Regions from separate parts of the Citrobacter sp. LST-B2 genome, predicted to be linked through region 2. Evidence: predicted binding sites of a transcription regulator. Region 2 holds the regulator's gene; the other holds the start of a gene.
The links. The regulator PurR, encoded in region 2, represses purine synthesis genes. The targets are predictions, from matches to a motif close to CANGCAAACGTTTGCNTG.
Positions count from the first base shown of each region.

Region 1: the regulator PurR is predicted to act here: its motif matches at 3,305-3,322, upstream of gltS (sodium/glutamate symporter).

Region 1 covers NZ_CP192598.1:89,338-95,099, reverse strand. The annotation lists gene recG (ATP-dependent DNA helicase RecG) at 1-1,886, shown strand, start outside; gene gltS (sodium/glutamate symporter) at 1,938-3,143, opposite strand; gene xanP (xanthine/proton symporter XanP) at 3,374-4,765, shown strand; gene ACQ0PY_RS00420 (AsmA family protein) at 4,887-5,762, shown strand, end outside.
Region 2 covers NZ_CP192598.1:2,314,092-2,319,853, forward strand. The annotation lists gene cfa (cyclopropane fatty acyl phospholipid synthase) at 1-321, opposite strand, end outside; gene punC (purine nucleoside transporter PunC) at 613-1,818, opposite strand; gene punR (DNA-binding transcriptional activator PunR) at 1,930-2,862, shown strand; gene purR (HTH-type transcriptional repressor PurR) at 2,859-3,884, opposite strand; gene cydH (cytochrome bd-I oxidase subunit CydH) at 4,178-4,267, shown strand; gene ACQ0PY_RS11130 (MFS transporter) at 4,435-5,601, shown strand; gene sodB (superoxide dismutase [Fe]) at 5,648-5,762, opposite strand, start outside.

The DNA.
Region 1 (5,762 bases), 2.2 Mb from region 2:
GGGAAGTGCTGAACTGTAACATCACTTTCGGGGGTCGCCGGATGATGACCTGTCAGATCAGCGACGGTACCGGCATCCTGACAATGCGCTTTTTCAACTTCAACGCGGCGATGAAAAACAGCCTCGCCACCGGACGACGCGTACTGGCTTATGGCGAAGCGAAGCGCGGGAAGTACGGTGCAGAGATGATCCACCCGGAATACCGTGTCCAGGGCGATCTCAGTACACCAACATTGCAGGAAACCCTCACCCCGGTTTATCCCACTACCGAAGGGGTGAAACAGGCAACACTGCGCAAGCTCACCGATCAGGCGCTGGATCTGCTGGATACCTGCGCCATTGCCGAACTCTTACCGCCGGAATTGCTGCAGGGCATGCTCAGTCTGCCTGAAGCGCTTCGCACGCTGCATCGCCCACCGCCGACGCTCCAGTTAAGCGATCTCGAAACCGGGCAGCACCCGGCGCAACGTCGTCTGATTCTGGAAGAGTTGCTGGCGCATAACCTGAGTATGCTGGCGCTCCGTGCAGGCGCACAGCGTTTTCATGCTCAACCACTGAGCGCCAACGACACGCTGAAAAATCAACTGTTAGCCTCGCTGCCCTTTAAGCCGACTGGTGCGCAAGCCCGCGTGGTAGCGGAAATCGAGCACGATATGGCGCTCGATATCCCCATGATGCGTCTGGTGCAGGGTGATGTCGGCTCCGGTAAAACGCTGGTCGCCGCACTCGCCGCTCTGCGAGCGATTGCGCATGGAAAACAGGTCGCGCTGATGGCCCCGACCGAGTTACTGGCGGAGCAGCATGCCAACAACTTCCGTAACTGGTTTGCTCCACTGGGTGTCGAAGTCGGCTGGCTGGCGGGCAAGCAGAAAGGCAAAGCGCGTCTGGCGCAACAAGATGCGATTGCCAGCGGACAGGTACAAATGGTGGTAGGAACGCACGCGATCTTTCAGGAACAGGTGCAGTTCAACGGTCTTGCGCTGGTCATCATCGACGAGCAGCATCGTTTTGGCGTGCATCAGCGCCTCGCACTGTGGGAAAAAGGCCAGCAACAGGGTTTCCATCCGCATCAGTTGATCATGACCGCTACGCCTATTCCTCGGACGCTGGCGATGACCGCCTACGCAGATCTCGATACCTCCGTCATTGACGAACTGCCCCCCGGACGCACTCCCGTCACAACGGTTGCCATTCCAGATACGCGTCGCAGCGATATTATTGACCGCGTGCGCAACGCCTGTACGCAGGAAGGTCGCCAGGCCTACTGGGTCTGTACGCTGATTGAAGAATCTGATTTGTTAGAAGCGCAGGCCGCTGAAGCCACATGGGAAGAGTTAAAACTCGCGTTACCAGAACTAAACGTCGGGCTGGTCCACGGGCGCATGAAGCCTGCCGAAAAACAGGCGGTGATGGCGGCGTTTAAACAGGGCGAACTGCACCTGCTTGTCGCCACCACGGTGATTGAAGTCGGTGTGGATGTCCCTAATGCCAGTCTGATGATCATCGAAAACCCGGAACGTCTCGGTTTAGCACAGTTACACCAGCTACGTGGACGCGTCGGCCGTGGCGCGGTGGCCTCACACTGCGTACTACTCTACAAGTCGCCGTTATCGAAAACGGCCCAGAAACGCCTGCAGGTGTTACGCGACAGCAGCGATGGCTTTGTGATTGCGCAAAAAGATCTCGAAATTCGCGGACCCGGTGAATTGCTGGGTACGCGGCAGACGGGGAATGCCGAATTCAAAGTGGCGGATTTACTGCGAGATCAGGCCATTATTCCGGAAGTTCAGCGTATTGCTCGTCATATTCATGAACGTTACCCACAAGAGGCAAAAGCGTTAATCGAACGCTGGATGCCTGAAACAGAACGCTATTCTAACGCCTGATCCTGATGGCGATGCAAAAGCGCGGTGGTTCATCACCACCGCACCTTCTCGTTATTGCGCAAAAATAGGCAACAGTAAATACAATTTAATCACCAGCGCGTTGACGATATCAATGAAAAACGCGCCGACCATCGGCACCACCAGAAACGCCATATGGGATGGACCAAAACGTTCGGTAATCGCCTGCATATTGGCAATCGCGGTTGGCGTCGCCCCCAGACCAAAGCCGCAGTGTCCCGCCGCCAACACAGCTGCATCGTAGTTTTTGCCCATCATTCGCCAGGTGACAAATATCGCGTACAGCGCCATAAAGATGGACTGCACCACCAGGATTGCCAGCATCGGCAGCGCCAGTGAAGCCAGTTCCCACAGCTTCAGGCTCATCAGCGCCATGGCCAGAAACAGCGACAGGCTGACGTTCCCGAGAACAGAGACTGCACGCTCAAAAACGCGATAAAAACCTACCAGCGCCAGGCCGTTACTGACAATCACGCCGACAAACAACACGCAGACAAACGTGGGCAGCTCAAACACTGTCCCCGCCAGCAATTGCGCAACGATCTTACCCACGGTGAGACAGATGGCGATAAGCGCAATGGTTTCAATCAGTACCAGCGAGGTGATCATGCGCCCGACGTCCGGCTTTTCAAAGGCGGTAGGCACTTCCAGATCGTCCGGAATACCGTCCGGCGTGGTGGAGTGTTTGACCAGATAACGTGCCACAGGCCCGCCGATCAGCCCACCAAGAACCAGACCAAAGGTGGCGCACGCCATCGCCACTTCCGTCGCGTTAGCAAAGCCGTAGCGTTCGATAAACAGCTTGCTCCAGGCGGCACCAGTACCGTGGCCGCCAGACAACGTGATCGAACCAGCAATCAACCCCATCAGTGGATCAAGTCCCAGCAGGCTGGCCATCCCAATGCCGATGGCATTTTGCATCAGCAGCAACCCCACGACGACGATCAGGAAAATTCCCACCACGCGACCGCCCGCCCGTAAGCTGGCGATGTTGGCGTTTAAACCGATGGTGGCGAAAAACGCCAGCATCAGCGGATCGCGCAACGTCATATCGAAATTCACTTCCCAGCCCATGCTCTTTTTCAGTACTAACAGGGCCAATGCGACCAGCAACCCACCAGCAACGGGTTCAGGAATCGTATATTTCTTGAGGAAGGAGACTGACTGAACCAGTTTACGCCCCAGTAGCAACGTCAGCGTTGCGGCAACGAGGGTTGATAAGGTATCGAGTTGAAACATACAAAGCTCCTTGAGTACGTCTGAATCAGTTACGCACTGATGTCTTATTCCTGCGGATATTTTTAGCTTTTAGTAGTAATTCGGCATGGATTTTAAGCAGAAAAGAGGGAAAAGTTATATAAAAATGTGATTTCATCTATTTTAAATATTAAGAATACCCACTCGCAAACGTTTGCTTTTACCATCTGGTCAGATAAAATGCCCGCTTTGTCATCACGGGATTATCATTGATGTCTGTTAACACCCTCGAGTCGGAAAATGCGCAACCGGTTGCGCAGACTCAAAACAGCGAACTGATTTATCGTCTTGAAGATCGCCCGCCGCTTCCGCAAACCCTGTTTGCCGCCTGTCAGCATCTGTTGGCGATGTTCGTTGCGGTCATTACGCCGGCGCTGCTCATCTGTCAGGCGCTGGGGTTACCGGCTCAGGATACGCAACACATTATCAGTATGTCGCTGTTCGCCTCTGGCGTGGCCTCCATTATTCAGATTAAAGCCTGGGGTCCGGTGGGTTCAGGGTTGTTATCGATTCAGGGCACCAGTTTTAACTTCGTGGCACCGCTGATTATGGGCGGTACCGCACTGAAAACCGGCGGTGCAGACGTCCCCACGATGATGGCGGCGCTGTTTGGCACCCTGATGCTGGCCAGTTGCACGGAGATGGTGCTCTCCCGGATTCTGCATCTCGCGCGTCGTATCATCACCCCGCTGGTCTCGGGCGTAGTGGTGATGATTATCGGTCTGTCGCTGATTCAGGTGGGGCTGACGTCCATCGGTGGTGGTTATGCCGCGATGAGCGACAACACGTTCGGAGCGCCCAAGAATCTGATGCTGGCAGGCGTTGTGCTGCTGCTGATTATTCTGCTCAACCGCCAGCGTAACCCGTACCTGCGCGTGGCTTCACTGGTTATCGCTATGGCGGCGGGCTATGCGCTGGCATGGTTTATGGGCATGCTGCCGGAAAACAACGCGCCAGCCTCCCAGGATCTGATCATGGTGCCGACGCCGTTGTACTACGGGCTGGGCATTGACTGGAATCTGCTGCTGCCGTTGATGCTGGTGTTTATGATTACCTCGCTGGAAACCATCGGCGATATCACCGCAACGTCCGACGTTTCCGAACAGCCCGTCTCTGGCCCGCTGTACATGAAACGTCTGAAGGGCGGTGTGCTGGCAAACGGCCTGAACTCCTTCGTCTCTGCGGTCTTTAACACTTTCCCAAACTCCTGTTTCGGACAGAACAACGGGGTCATTCAGTTAACCGGCGTGGCCAGCCGCTACGTTGGCTTTGTGGTTGCGCTGATGCTGATCGTGCTCGGTTTGTTCCCGGCGGTGAGCGGCTTTGTGCAGCATATCCCTGAGCCAGTGCTCGGCGGGGCAACGCTGGTTATGTTCGGGACTATCGCGGCCTCTGGCGTGCGCATTGTTTCCCGCGAACCCCTGAACCGCCGCGCAATCCTGATTATTGCGCTGTCACTGGCTGTCGGTCTTGGCGTCTCTCAGCAGCCGCTGATCCTCCAGTTTGCACCTGACTGGGTGAAAAACCTGCTCTCTTCCGGTATTGCTGCGGGTGGTATAACCGCTATCGTACTGAACCTGAGTTTCCCGCCTGAAAAGCAGTAAAGGCTATGCGACGGTGATTCAAATTCACCGTCGCTATCATACTCTTTCACGATTCCTGCCTTGAGGATTGCGCGTAAATCGTGCATAACTCAACTATGTGCCCTTCGCAGGATGGAAGACCATGAAATTTATTGGAAAGCTGATTCTCTATGTGCTGATCGCCCTTCTGGTGGTGATTCTCGGCCTCTATTTCCTGCTGCAAACGCGCTGGGGCGCAGAACACATCAGTGCCTGGATATCTGAGCACAGCGACTATCAGTTATCCTTTGAGGCGATGGACCATCGTTTTTCTTCTCCTTCACATATCCTGCTGAAAAACGTCACCTTTGGGCGTGATGGTCAACCAGCCACGCTCGTGGCAAAAGCGGTCGATATTGGGCTGAGTACTCGCCAACTGACACATCCACGGCATGTCGATACGATCCTGCTTCAAAACGGTACCCTTAATATTTCGCCTCAGACGGCACCGCTCCCCTTTCAGTCTGACCGCCTGCAGTTGCAGGATATGGCGCTTAATAGCCCGGGCAGCGAGTGGGATCTGAGCGCTCAGCGGGTTAATGGTGGCATCATTCCCTGGCTGCCCGAAGCCGGTAAAGTGCTCGGCAGCAAAGCGCAGATTCAGCTCAGCGCGGGTTCTCTGACACTAAATGACGTTCCTGCTGCTAACGTACTGATTGAAGGCAGTATCGATAACGAACAGGTGACATTAAGCACTATCGGCGCAGATATCGCGCGCGGTGCGTTAACCGGTGTAGCAAAACGCCATGCTGATGGCAGTTGGATGGTGGAGAATCTGCGGCTGAACGACATCCGACTGCAAAGCGATAAATCGCTGGCCGACTTTTTCGCGCCGCTGAACGCCATTCCATCGCTACAGATTAATCGCCTTGAGGTCACTGACGCGCGTCTACAGGGACCAGACTGGGCAGTCACTGACCTTGACCTTAGTTTGCGCAATCTGACCTTCAGCAAGGACGACTGGCAGACGCAGGAAGGC
Region 2 (5,762 bases):
TTGCAGATTGAACAGGCGAGCGGCCGCGATGCGGAGGGTATCTTTGAAATGATGGGGAAGTTGGTTTTCCAGTCCTGCTCGCAGAACTTTGCTAAAAAACTGGTCCAGCCGATCGCATTCCCACCAGCCATCCATGTAACTCTCACCCAGACCGAGCGACCCCTCTTGTAAAACGCGTTTGAAAAAATCGGGGTTTTTAACGCGTATATCTGCTGGTGAAGAGCCGTTGATGGCAATGCCCGCGCGGCTTAATAATTCGTTAGTGATACGGTACCAGTCGTCATCCGGTACGCTGACTTCTTCTATACACGATGAACTCATAGTTTCTCCATCACTGGTCGGTGATCAGAACCTTAAAACAGCGTAGACGCTTTTTGGGCTTAGTGAGAAATCTCACGGAAACATTCCGCGAGTCTATTATCCGACGTAGAACAGAGGAAGGGAGGACCCCTTGCCGAAAAGGCCATCCATGGGGAACCGGGAACGCTCCGGTTCCCGTTAACACATAATAATTATCGTAATTTTAACAACCGAAATTTAGTATAGGCCTCAAAAAACGATGATACAACCAAAAATTGTTAGCCGACTAATTAACGGTGATTATGAGTGATATCAATGGGATTCGCTGTGGGCAATCCCGCAATTATCATGCTGCGCACTGTCGTTAGAAGGATGCAGTTGCATCTTATAGCCCAGTCCAGCCAGTACCACCGTAGACAACATCACGCTGGTCGTGGTCAACAGCGGTGTGCTGATAAGCCAGGAAACGACCAGGCTTGCCAGGAAGCACAGACCCAACTGCAGGGTATTTTGCAGGGCTGCGGCACGACCCGTCGCCTGCGGGAATGGACGCAGCGCCTGGGCAACCACAATCGGGTAAATAGCCCCGTTGGCAATCGCCATTATGCAGAAGGGGATCAGGATCTCTGCAAGCGTGATGTGATGGATAAAACTTGCCGCCCAGGTTGCCACCACGCTCAGCGCATAGATAACCAGCAGCCAGGGCAGGAGCTGTTGTCCCTGCCATTTTTGCAACGCGGCGCGACAGCCATAGCCGCCAATCAGAAAAGCAATGGTCTGCGGTACGTAGCTCAGCCCAATCACCGCCGGGCTGTAGCCCATTTCACTCAAAATAAACGGGGAACCGGTCAACCACGCAAAGAAGCTGGCAGAACAGGCGGCGTAAATCAGGACGTTGCCGCGGTACGCTTTCGCACGCAGCAGGGTGGTGAACGTCAGTTTGTCCTTGCTGTCATCGCGAGCCCGGGTGGTGGGCTTTAAAAACAGGGCGGGCAGCATCAGCAGCAGCGTGATGAAAAACAGCGTGGCAAAGATCGCCTGCCAGGAAAGATGGGTCAGAATCCAACTGCCTAATAACGGCGCCAGTGCAGGAGACAGCCCGACCAGCGGCATGATGGTCGCGAAAATGCGGTTAATTTTATGCGAAGGATAGTAATCGGTAACCAGCGCCTGCCAGATGACGGTCGCCGCGCAGACTCCCACGGCCTGAATAAAACGCAGTACTAACAGGCCCGTTGCGCTCTCCACCCACAGCATACCCAGGCTACCGAGGGCGAAGACAGACAGACCCAGCAACAGGATCGGTTTACGGCCATAACGGTCAGAGAGGGGTCCCCACAGCAGTTGGGCGACGGCAAAGCCTGCTAAAAACAGACTCAGGCTGGCGCTTACGGCAGAGGCCGGTGTTTGCAGGTCAGATTGAATGGCGGCAAAAGCGGGCAAATACATGTCGGTTGCCAGAAAACCCAACACGCTGAGCCCTGCCAGCCAGACTAAAAACCCTTTTCCTGGTTGCATAGTTGTTCTCTAATTTTGATTAATCACACTGGCGCAGAGTGTAGGGAGTGAATTTGGGCTTGTGAAACGGTAATATTTGTTTATTGCATTCAAAAATTTTGTAGGCAGATTATGTGGTCAGAATATGCGCTGGAAGTGGTCGATGCCGTGGCACGCAACGGGAGCTTCAGTTCCGCGGCCCAGGAGTTGCACCGGGTGCCTTCAGCGGTCAGCTATACGGTTCGCCAACTGGAAGAGTGGCTGGCCGTCCCGCTTTTTGAACGTCGCCATCGTGATGTGGTGTTAACCCCGGCGGGCGCCTGGTTTTTGAAAGAAGGCCGCTCTGTCATCAAAAAAATGCAGATCACGCGTCAACAGTGTCAGCAGATCGCTAACGGCTGGCGTGGGCAACTCCCCATTGCGGTGGACAATATCGTGCGCCCGGAACGCACGCGGCAATTGATTGTCGATTTCTACCGCCACTTTGATGACGTGGAACTACTGGTCTTCCAGGAGGTGTTTAATGGCGTCTGGGACGCGCTGTCAGATGGTCGGGTCGAACTCGCCATCGGGGCAACCCAGGCGATCCCGGTTGGCGGACGATACACTTTCCGCGATATGGGTAAGCTGAGCTGGTGTTGTGTCGTTGCCAGTACGCATCCGCTGGCCGCCATGAGCGGGCCGTTAAGCGATGACACGTTGCGCAACTGGCCGTCGCTGGTGCTGGAAGATACCTCCCGCACGCTGCCGAAACGCGTGACCTGGCTGCTGGACAATCAGAAGCGGGTGGTGGTGCCGGACTGGGATTCTTCCGCGACCTGTATCAGCGCCGGACTCTGTGTCGGCATGGTCCCGACACATTTCGCCAAGTCGTATCTCAACAAGGGGCAGTGGGTCGCGTTAAATCTGGATAATCCTTTCCCGGATGCGGCCTGTTGCCTGACCTGGCAGCAGAATGATATGTCACCTGCGCTGATCTGGCTGCTGGATTATCTGGGAGACAGTGAAACGCTGAACAAAGAGTGGCTGCGGGAGCCCGATGAGACTCCCGCAGAAGAGGCTTAACGACGGTAGTCGCGGAACGGGCCATCCGCCACGGAGCGGCGCTCCACCAGGCGCGGGTGGACTTCAATAGACTGCGACTCTTCGCGTTTATTGACGATACGGTCCAGTAACATATTAAAGGCCGTCTCACCCAGTGAATCTTTCGGCTGGTGGATGGTGGTCAACGCTGGTGTAAAGAAGCGGGCGTTGCGCACGTTGTCGTAGCCTATCAGCGACACGTCCTGCGGGACGCGCAGACCCATCTCATCAGCGGCGCAAAGGGCGCCCATCGCCATGACATCGCCGCCACAGAAGACCGCCGTTGGGCGATGCGCCTGCGACAGAATTTGCTGCATGGCGCGGTAGCCGGATTCCGGCTCGAAGTCGCCTTGAACAATCCAGTTTTCAGGCACTTTAATCAGCGCTTCATCCATCGCTTTCATAAATCCGGCCAAACGGCCTGCGCCGGTGTTACGCTCCATCAGTCCTGGGATCACGCCAATTTCGCGATGTCCACGCTCGACGAGGTAACGGCCTGCCATGTAGCCGCCCTCGAAGGCGTTATCAATCACCGTATCAGTGAAGTCGGCTTTGGCTTCGCCCCAGTCCATCACCACCATTGGGATATGACGATATTCTTCCAGCATCGAGAGCAGGGGATCGGGGTATTCGGAACACATTACCAACAGGCCATCAACGCGTTTTTGCGCCATCATCGACAGATAGGCACGCTGCTTTTCCAGGTTGTTCCAGACGTTGCCGAGGATCAGGGTATAGCCCTTCTGGAAGCAGTTCTTCTCAACCGCTTCAATAATTTCAGCAAAATAGGGGGCTTCGCTGCTCGTCGCCAGCAAACCGATAGATTTGGTATGGTTAACTTTCAGGCTACGGGCAACCGCGCTGGGGGAATAGTGCAATTCTTTGATTGCCGCCCACACTGCATTGCGTGTTTCTTCAGCGACGAAACGCGTTTTGTTAATTACGTGTGACACGGTTGTAGTGGAAACGTTTGCGCGCTTCGCTACATCTTTAATTGTTGCCATTAAATCTCACTCCAGACCCAACCTGAACATTAAATTACGCCAAGTAAACGTTTGCCTTTACTCATCCTGTGCCCAACGTCTGGGCTGCGGCACGCCGGGAAACGACACGGAACGTCAGGAAGGGGTCAATGGCCGGTACGCTAATCAAGTAAGCGTCGAATTTTGTCTGATCTTTACGAAAAGGGGAAGTATTAAAAGCACATATCACTCTAAATCGTGGGAGATTTTTACACTCAAGTGTGTAAAAATGCGCTATATCACTTTTTGTGTGGGTATAAAAAGGAGAAAAGTTGATGAGCACCGATCTGAAATTTTCATTAGTGACCACGTTTATTGTCCTGGCTTTAATCGTTGCGGGCGGCCTGACGGCGGCACTGCACTGATCCCCTCGGGGGAGTTCCTGCTCCCTCGAACCTCCCGCCATATTGTTATTGAATCTGCAAAAGTCTTTTGTATTTTTGTTAACTTCTCTTTTTTTGTGATTGATGTCATGCTTTTGACTCTTTGTTAAGCATCGCGCCCTGTCGCGAAGAGCCGGAGTCATCACTGCATGAAAATCAATTATCCGTTACTGGCGCTGGCCATTGGTGCGTTTGGCATCGGTACCACCGAATTCTCGCCAATGGGTCTGCTGCCCGTCATCGCGCGTGGCGTTGATGTGTCTATTCCCGCGGCAGGTATGCTGATTAGTGCCTATGCGGTCGGCGTGATGGTCGGCGCGCCGTTGATGACGCTGTTGCTGTCACATCGCGGACGCCGTAATGCGCTCATTTTTCTGATGGCTATCTTTACGCTCGGTAACGTGCTCTCGGCGATTTCACCGGATTACACCACGCTGATGTTGTCACGTATTTTAACCAGCCTTAACCACGGCGCATTCTTCGGCCTGGGCTCGGTGGTGGCGGCAAGCGTGGTGCCGAAGCACAAACAGGCGAGCGCCGTTGCGACCATGTTTATGGGGCTGACCATCGCCAATATCGGCGGTGTGCCGGCGGCGACCTGGCTGGGTGAAACCATCGGCTGGCGAATGTCGTTTATGGCGACAGCGGGGCTGGGGGTTATCTCGATGTTGAGTCTCTTCTTATCATTGCCAAAAGGCGGTGCCGGGGCGCGCCCGGAAGTGAAAAAAGAGCTGGCGGTGCTGATGCGTCCTCAGGTGCTCTCCGCGCTACTGACTACCGTACTGGGAGCGGGCGCCATGTTCACGCTCTATACCTATATTTCGCCTGTTCTGCAAAGCATCACCCATGCGACACCGGCCTTTGTGACCGGGATGCTGGTTCTGATCGGTGTGGGCTTCTCCATTGGCAACTACCTCGGAGGGAAACTGGCCGATCGCTCGGTTAACGGCACGCTGAAGGGCTTTTTGCTGCTGCTGATGGTAATTATGCTGGCGATCCCTTTCCTGGCGCAGAATGAACTGGGCGCGGCGGTCAGCATGGTGGTCTGGGGGGCGGCAACCTTTGCGGTCGTCCCTCCGTTACAAATGCGCGTCATGCGTGTGGCTCATGAAGCGCCGGGTCTCTCATCTTCCGTGAACATTGGCGCGTTTAACCTTGGAAATGCGCTGGGCGCTGCGGCTGGCGGGGCCGTCATTTCAGGCGGATTAGGCTACAGTTTTGTTCCTGTGATGGGGGCGATTGTGGCGGGTATGGCGCTGTTGCTGGTGTTTATCTCGGCGAGAAAACAACCTGAACAGGTGTGCGTCGCCAGTTAACGGCAGGACAAAAACGCAGAAGGGATTCCCTTCTGCGTTATCTTTTTTACGCGGCGAAGTTCTTCGCTACAAACTCCCAGTTTACCAGCGCCCAGAAGTGTTCCAGGTAGCCAGGACGCGCATTGCGGTAGTCAATGTAGTATGCATGCTCCCATACGTCG